DNA from 2 places in the Salinicola lusitanus genome. Region 2 is predicted to be linked to the other one. Evidence: riboswitches for the same ligand, from Rfam matches in the RefSeq annotation. Region 2 holds a riboswitch; the other holds the start of a gene.

Region 1 (3,636 bases), 1.1 Mb from region 2:
GATCGTCGCCGGTCTCCTGCGCCAGTGCGGGCAGGGCGGAGGCCAGGGCGATCAGGGCCAGGCCCGTCGCCAGACTGCGGCGCCATAGATGGGAAAACGTCTTTGTCATTGCCTGTTCCTTTTTATCCATTGCTGTTTCTTCAGCCGTTTCGGCGCGTGGCGGTCGGCGGCGTTCACGTCTCACTGGTCGGGGGTCGTGCGATCCCGCTGCCAGGGCATCGCCACCCTCAAGGCCGCATCGACGCCGAAATAGAGCAGTACGGCGAAGGTGACGAGTACCACCAGCGCCGCGAACATCAGGTCGATCTGCAGCCGCGCGTTGGCGTTGAGCATCAGGTAGCCCAGCCCCTGGCTGGCGCCTACCCACTCGCCGATCACCGCGCCGATCGGCGCCGCGCTTGCCGCCATGCGCAGGCCGGAAGCGAGTGCCGGCAGGGCGGCCGGCAACTGGACCTTCATCAGCTGTTGCCGCCGGCTCAGGCCGAAGGTGCGGGCCAGGTCGAGCCAGCCCTGGGGCGTCTGGCGCAGGCCGTCGTAGCCGGTGGAGGCGACCGGGAAATAGATGATCACCATCGCCATCAGTATCTTCGGGCCCAGGCCGTAACCCAGCCACAGCATCAGAATAGGGGCCAGCGCGAACAGCGGAATGGCCTGACTGATCAACAGCAGCGGTAGCAGCGTTCGACGAAGGGCACGGAACCGGGCCAGTGCCAGTGCCGTCGTCAGACCCAGCAGGATGCCGCCGATCAGCCCTGCCACGATCTCGATGGCGGTGATGGCGGCATGATGAGCCAGCAGCCCGCGGTGTTCGAACAGCGCATTGGCGACAGCCGCCGGCGAGGGCAGGATGTAGCGTGGTACCCCGGTCAGGGTCAGTACCAGTTGCCAGATTGCCGCGAGCGTGGCGAGTGCCAGCAGCGGACGTCCCAACCGTCTCCAGAGCGCTCGATCAGGCATGCGCCTCCTCCCGCAGTTCGGCCACCAGTTGGGCCTGGCGCTGCGGCAGTTCGCTGTTGTCGAGCGGGCGGGGGCGGGGGCCTTCCGGAACCGGCATCGATACCAGTCGAGCGGGTTCTCCCTGCAGGATCAGGATTCGGTCGGCTAGGCGGAGCGCTTCGAGCGGGTCGTGCGTCACCATGATCACGGTGCGCCCGTCCAGAAGTCTGCTGGCAAGGTCATGGAGCTCCAGTCGGGTGATGGCGTCGACGGCGGAGAACGGCTCGTCCATCAGCACCACGCTGGCATCCTCGAACAGGGTTCGGGCGAGGGCGACTCGCTGGCGCTGGCCGCCGGAGAGTTCATCAGGCCAATGGCTGGCCTTGTCGACCAATCCGACCTGGGCCAGCAGTCGCTCGGCGCGCTGCCGATCCCGAGCGGTGGGGCGGCCGCGCCAGTGGGCGCTGAGCATGACGTTGCCGATCACCCGGTGCCAGGGAACGAGAAGATCCTGCTGAGCCATCCAGGCTAGCCGGCCCCTCAGCGGGGCACCATCGCTGGTATCGAGAACGAGATGGTGGTTGTCTGGCAGTCTCAGGCTGGCGATCATTCGCAGCAGCGAGCTCTTGCCGCTGCCGCTGCGGCCCAGCAGGCAGGTCCAACTGCCAGCGTCGAATCGTGCCTGGAGGGCTTGAAACAGCGGGCGGTCGCCGAAAGTCAGCGAGGCATCGCGGACGATGAGTCCGGGCGGTGGCATGACAGCTCCCTGTGGGCGCGGGCGGAGTCATGCGAGAACTGCTGGCATTTCCTCCGCCGGTATTAGCCGGTTCAGGTTCCAGGGTTGTGCATGGCACTCTCAGCCCGTTGACCGGGCACCCCTATCCAGTGCAGTGGATTGTACGCCGACCAGCCCCGCCTGCCCACCGGCGCGGGGCTCACCGACAAGAGGATGACGTTCATTGCGGACCGACGATGCCCCGCTCCAGGCGGATTCCGAGCTGACTCGCCGAGTCTCTCAGTTGACCGGAAGGTCGCTGATGCCCCTGCCGTTGCGCTGGCAGGATAGCGCCAACTGGCTCTGGCGGAGCGAAGAGGCGTCACCGCAGTTGCTCAAGCTGGCCAGGAGAGCGCCGGCGAGCGATGGCTTCTGGTGGGGGATCCAGCAACTCTTCGGTTTCGATCGCTGGAGAACGCCCGAGGCATTGGCCCGGCTCCCATCGACGCTGCCGTCCCGCCTGCCGCTGTCGCCATTGCCGATGACCTTCATCGGTCGGCTGGGCAACGCGCCGCTCTGGAGCCTGCCCTGGTGTTCCGCCACGCCGCCGCCGATGAATGAGGCGTTGGCCGCACGGCTCGGGGCGCAACTGGCACGACTGCACCGGCAAGCGCTGCCCGGCTTCGGGCATCCCGCGAGCGACGTCTTCCCGCTGTCGAGCTGGCCCCGGCGGGCCCGGCAATTCGTGGAAACGCACCCCAATCGCGGCTGGCTGGCCGAACTGCCGTCGTGGCCCTTGCCGTCGAAAGCCGTCTGGTCGCTGCCGGATCTGCGCAGCGACCAGTTTCTCGCCGGCGTGCAGGAGTGGCGCTGGAGCGACTGGGAGGCGCTGGTCTGGGCGCCACTGGAGTGGGATCTCTGCCTGCTCGAGCTGGTGCTGGAGAGTCGCGCCCAGCGCGATGCGTTCGTGGCGGCCTACCGGCGTCATCACGCCATACCGGATCTTTCTGGCTATCGTCCCGGCATGCGTTCCCTGGCGCTGCTGCTGGCACTCCATGGCGAGCGGGCAACGACCCGAACCCTCCATCATCCATGCTGGCTAAAAGATTAAATTTGCAGTCCTTTTTCGCCACGCAACGGCGTCCGTGCATGGCATACTAAGGTATCTACAATTGATAACCGATGGTTGATGCTTGGATTCGATCAATAGCCTGTTTCTTGTCTGCGGGGCACTGATAGCCCTGAGTATTCTGGCCAGTCGCGTGTCATCGCGGATTGGCGTGCCTCTGCTCGTGCTGTTCCTGGGCCTTGGCATGCTCGCCGGCGAAGAGGGCGTGCTGGGGCTCAAGTTCGACGACTACTCCCAGGCTTTCCTGATCGGCCACCTGGCGTTGGCGATGATCTTGCTCGATGGCGGGCTTCGGACGCGGTTGCGAACCTTCCGCGTGGGCCTGAAGCCGGCGTTGTCGCTGGCGACCGTCGGTGTGTTTCTGACCAGTGGCATCATGGGACTGCTGGCCATGTGGCTGCTCGACCTGTCGCTCACGGAGGGCCTTCTGGTCGGTGCGATCGTCGGCTCCACCGACGCCGCGGCGGTGTTCTCGATGCTCAAGGGGCAGGGCGTCAACCTCAACGAGCGAGTGGGCGCGACGCTCGAGATCGAATCCGGTACCAACGACCCGATGGCGATCTTTCTGACCATCACGCTCGCCGAGCTGCTGACGGGCGCGGTGGGGGGCATCGGGGAGACGTTGATGCGGTTCGCCCTGCAGTTCGGGCTGGGGCTTGCCGTCGGCCTGGGGGGCGGCTGGATTTCCGCCAAACTGCTGCGCTGGCTGGATCTGGCTCCCGGGCTCTACTCGCTGCTGGCACTGGCGCTGGGGTTCTTCATCTTCGGGGCGACCAGTGCCGCGGGCGGCAGCGGCTTCCTGGCCATCTACCTCACCGGCCTGATGATCGGCAACCAGCCGGGACGCCACCTCAAC
Region 2 (3,636 bases):
CCTGGGTGATCTTCATCGAGCAGAACTTCGGTCCGCACATGGAGCAGAAATGCGCCACCTTGGCCGAGTCCTTGGGCAGGGTCTCGTCATGGAAGGCACGTGCCGTGTCCGGGTCGAGGCCGAGGTTGAACTGATCCTCCCAGCGGAACTCGAAGCGCGCCTTGGAGAGCGCGTTGTCGCGTCGCTGCGCGCCCGGATGCCCCTTGGCCAGGTCGGCGGCGTGGGCGGCGATCTTGTAGGTGATGATGCCGGTCTTGACGTCGTCCTTGTTGGGCAGGCCCAGATGCTCCTTGGGGGTGACGTAGCAGAGCATGGCGCAGCCGTACCAGCCGATCTGGGCCGCGCCGATGCCGGAGGTGATGTGGTCATAGCCCGGGGCGATATCGGTGGTCAGCGGGCCCAGCGTGTAGAACGGCGCCTCGTCGCAGCAGGCGAGCTGCTTGTCCATGTTCTCCTTGATCAGTTGCATCGGCACATGGCCGGGGCCTTCGATCATCACCTGCACGTCGTGCCGCCAGGCGATCCGGGTCAGCTCGCCCAGGGTCTCCAGCTCGGCGAACTGGGCTTCGTCGTTGGCGTCGGCGATCGAGCCGGGGCGCAGGCCGTCACCCAGCGAGAACGAGACGTCGTACGCCTTCATGATCTCGCAGATCTCCTCGAAGTGGGTGTAGAGGAAGCTCTCCTGGTGGTGGGCTAGGCACCATTTGGCCATGATCGATCCGCCGCGGGAGACGATGCCGGTGACGCGCCTGGCTGTCATCGGCACATGGTGCAGGCGCACCCCGGCGTGGATGGTGAAGTAGTCCACCCCCTGTTCGGCCTGTTCGATCAAGGTATCGCGGAAGATCTCCCAGGTCAGATCCTCCGCCACCCCATCGACCTTCTCCAGCGCCTGATAGATCGGCACCGTGCCGATCGGTACCGGCGAGTTGCGGATGATCCATTCGCGGGTCTCGTGGATATTCTGCCCGGTGGAGAGATCCATGATGGTATCGGCCCCCCAGCGGATGCCCCAGGTCATCTTGTCGACCTCTTCCTCGATCGAGGAGGTCACCGCCGAGTTGCCCAGGTTGCCGTTGATCTTCACCAGGAAGTTGCGGCCGATGATCATCGGCTCGCTCTCGGGATGATTGATATTGGCGGGGATGATCGCCCGGCCGCGAGCGACTTCGTCGCGCACGAATTCGGGGGTGATCTCCGCCGGCAGATTGGCGCCAAAAGACTCTCCCGGATGCTGGTGATCCAGCATCGGATCGCCTGATGCGGCACCGCCCGGGCGTCGTCGCTGGTTCTCGCGAATGGCAATGAACTCCATCTCCGGGGTGACGATGCCTTGCCTGGCGTAGTGGAGCTGGGTCACGTTGGCACCGGGTCTGGCACGCCGCGGCGTGCGCTGGAGCTGAAAGCGCAGATTGGCAAGGCGCAGGTCGGCCGCGCGGATCTTTCCGTAATGGGAGGTCGGGCCGGTAAGCGGTTCGGTATCGCCGCGCTCGTCGATCCAGTTGCGTCTGAGTTCGGGCAAGCCACGGCGCAGATCGATCTCGGCGGCGGGATCGGTATAGGGGCCGGAGGTATCGTAGACCGCGAGCGGCTCGTTGGGCTCCAAGCCTTGGCTGGTCTTTGTCGGCGACAGCGCGATCTCTCGCATCGGGACGCGGATGTCCGGGCGCGAACCTTCGACATGGATCTTGGTCGACGCGGGCAGCGGGGCGATGGCGGCGCTGTCGACGCGAGCGGTATCGGAGAGAAACTGAGGTGATTTCATGGTGCTTTGTGCCTCGGGCATGACGTTGAGGTCAGGCCGGCGCACAGCGTAGGCGGGAGGAGCGCGAATCGACGGGATGGCTTCCAGAACGTGAGGCGCTCCGCTTGATCCCTACGCCGGTACTAGCCGGATCAGGTTCGTCGGGATCCGCCGTGGCGCCGGGCCCGGGGAGGCGCGGCGCAGGACGATCTCAGCCGGTTCCACCGGCACCCCGTCAAGCTGGCGATGACTGGCATCGCCATGGCCAGTCTGTGGCGAGGGCCGGGTCGGGTCAAGCGGAGTTTGCGGCCGGATCGTCAGGCGGCTCAAGTCGCTTCGGCATGTCGAACCAGGTCGACGAAATGCCGTGTCTGGGGCGTCTGCTGGTGGCGGAGGTGGGTCAGCCAGACTTCCGAGACGGCATCGTCGTCACTGATGGGGCGGTAGCGCACGTTGTCGATCCGGATGTGTCGAAAGGAGGCCGGCAGGATCGAGACGCCGAGTCCGCCGGCGACCAGGCTGATGATAGTATTGGGGCCGCCGACCTCCTGGACCAGGCGTGGCGTCAGGCCCCGCTTGGCGAACAGGGCGTTGAACTGGTCCAGCAGGCCGGTGCCGGCGGCCGGCGAGAAGTAGATGAACGGATGCAGCGCCAGTTCGTCGAGTGTCAGCGGCGCGGCGCTGCCGCCGAGCGGGCCCTGGTCGTTGACCACCGCTATCAAGGGTTCGCGGATCAGGGTAAAGGCGTCGAGACCCTCCGGCAGCGTGGCCGGACGCATGATGCCGATGTCCAGGTCGCCCTCCAGCAGCGGCTTGATCTGGCGGCGGCTGTTGAGCTCATGCATGCGCAGGTCGACATCCGGGTAGCGCTGGCGATAGTGCATCAGCGTGCGCGGCAGCAGCGAGGTCAGCGGCACCGAGGTGGTGAATCCGATCCTGAGCTGGCCGGTTTCGCCGCGCCCGAGACGGGAGACCAGCCGTGAGGCGCGCTCGGTGCGAGCCAGTATCTCCCGCGCTTCCTCCAGGAACAGAAGACCCGCCGCGGTCAGTTCGACACGCCGATTGGTGCGCGTCAGCAGGCGGGTGTCGAGTTCGGCTTCCAGCGCCCGGATCTGCTGGCTCAGCGGCGGCTGGGAGATGCCCAGCCGGGCGGCGGCGCGGCTGAAATGCAGCTCTTCCGCCACGGCCACGAAGTAGCGCAGATAGCGCAGTTCCATTGAGTCGTAAAACCTCTCAAAAGCATCGAATAATATATTAGAAAGCTTAATCGAGGCGGCGTAACCTACCAAGCGTCACCTTCATGCCATCCGGGCAGGGCCATCGCCCAGCCCCGGCTCTGGCTCTGGCTCTGATATCGAGAGCGAGAGCGAGACCGAGAACGGGAGAATCGGGTTGTCCCGCCACACACCATCCGAGATCCACGACGCGACACGGGCGGCGAATCGCCAGTTGGAGCGCGAGATGGATGCCGTCGAGAATGCTTTCATCGAGCGCGGCCGGGCCGGTTACCGGCCCACCATGCTGGCGCTTTTCCTCGGCGCCTTTTCCACCTTCGTGCTGCTCTACTGCGTGCAGCCGATCATGCCGATCCTCTCCGACGCCTTCGGTATCGACGCCGCCACCAGCAGTCTATCGCTCTCGGTGGCCACCGGCATGCTGGCGATCGGGCTGCTGGTCACCGGGCCGATCTCCGATGCGGTGGGGCGCAAGCCGATCATGACGATCGCACTGTTGTCGGCATCCGCCTGCACGCTGCTGGCGGCGGTGATGCCGAACTGGACGGGGATGCTGATCATGCGCGCGCTGGCGGGGCTGTCCTTGTCGGGGCTCTGCGCGGTGGCGATGACCTATCTCAACGAGGAGATCCATCCGCGCTACGTCGGCCTGTCGAT

The links. A riboswitch is a leader RNA that binds a small molecule or an ion and turns the genes downstream of it on or off. The one in region 2 is predicted to bind thiamine pyrophosphate.
Region 1: linked by a shared signal. The riboswitch ahead of AAGT95_RS15920 (ABC transporter ATP-binding protein) and the one ahead of thiC (phosphomethylpyrimidine synthase ThiC) in region 2 are both predicted to bind thiamine pyrophosphate.

Annotation. Positions count from the first base shown of each region.
Region 1 covers NZ_CP151919.1:3,544,255-3,547,890, forward strand. Annotated here, with positions in the region: gene AAGT95_RS15910 (ABC transporter substrate-binding protein) at 1-109, opposite strand, end outside; gene AAGT95_RS15915 (ABC transporter permease) at 181-957, opposite strand; gene AAGT95_RS15920 (ABC transporter ATP-binding protein) at 950-1,693, opposite strand; TPP riboswitch at 1,725-1,826, opposite strand; gene AAGT95_RS15925 (hypothetical protein) at 1,974-2,762, shown strand; gene AAGT95_RS15930 (potassium/proton antiporter) at 2,845-3,636, shown strand, end outside.
Region 2 covers NZ_CP151919.1:2,453,097-2,456,732, forward strand. Annotated here, with positions in the region: gene thiC (phosphomethylpyrimidine synthase ThiC) at 1-1,765, opposite strand, end outside; TPP riboswitch at 1,857-1,989, opposite strand; gene AAGT95_RS11110 (LysR family transcriptional regulator) at 2,071-2,961, opposite strand; gene AAGT95_RS11115 (MFS transporter) at 3,137-3,636, shown strand, end outside.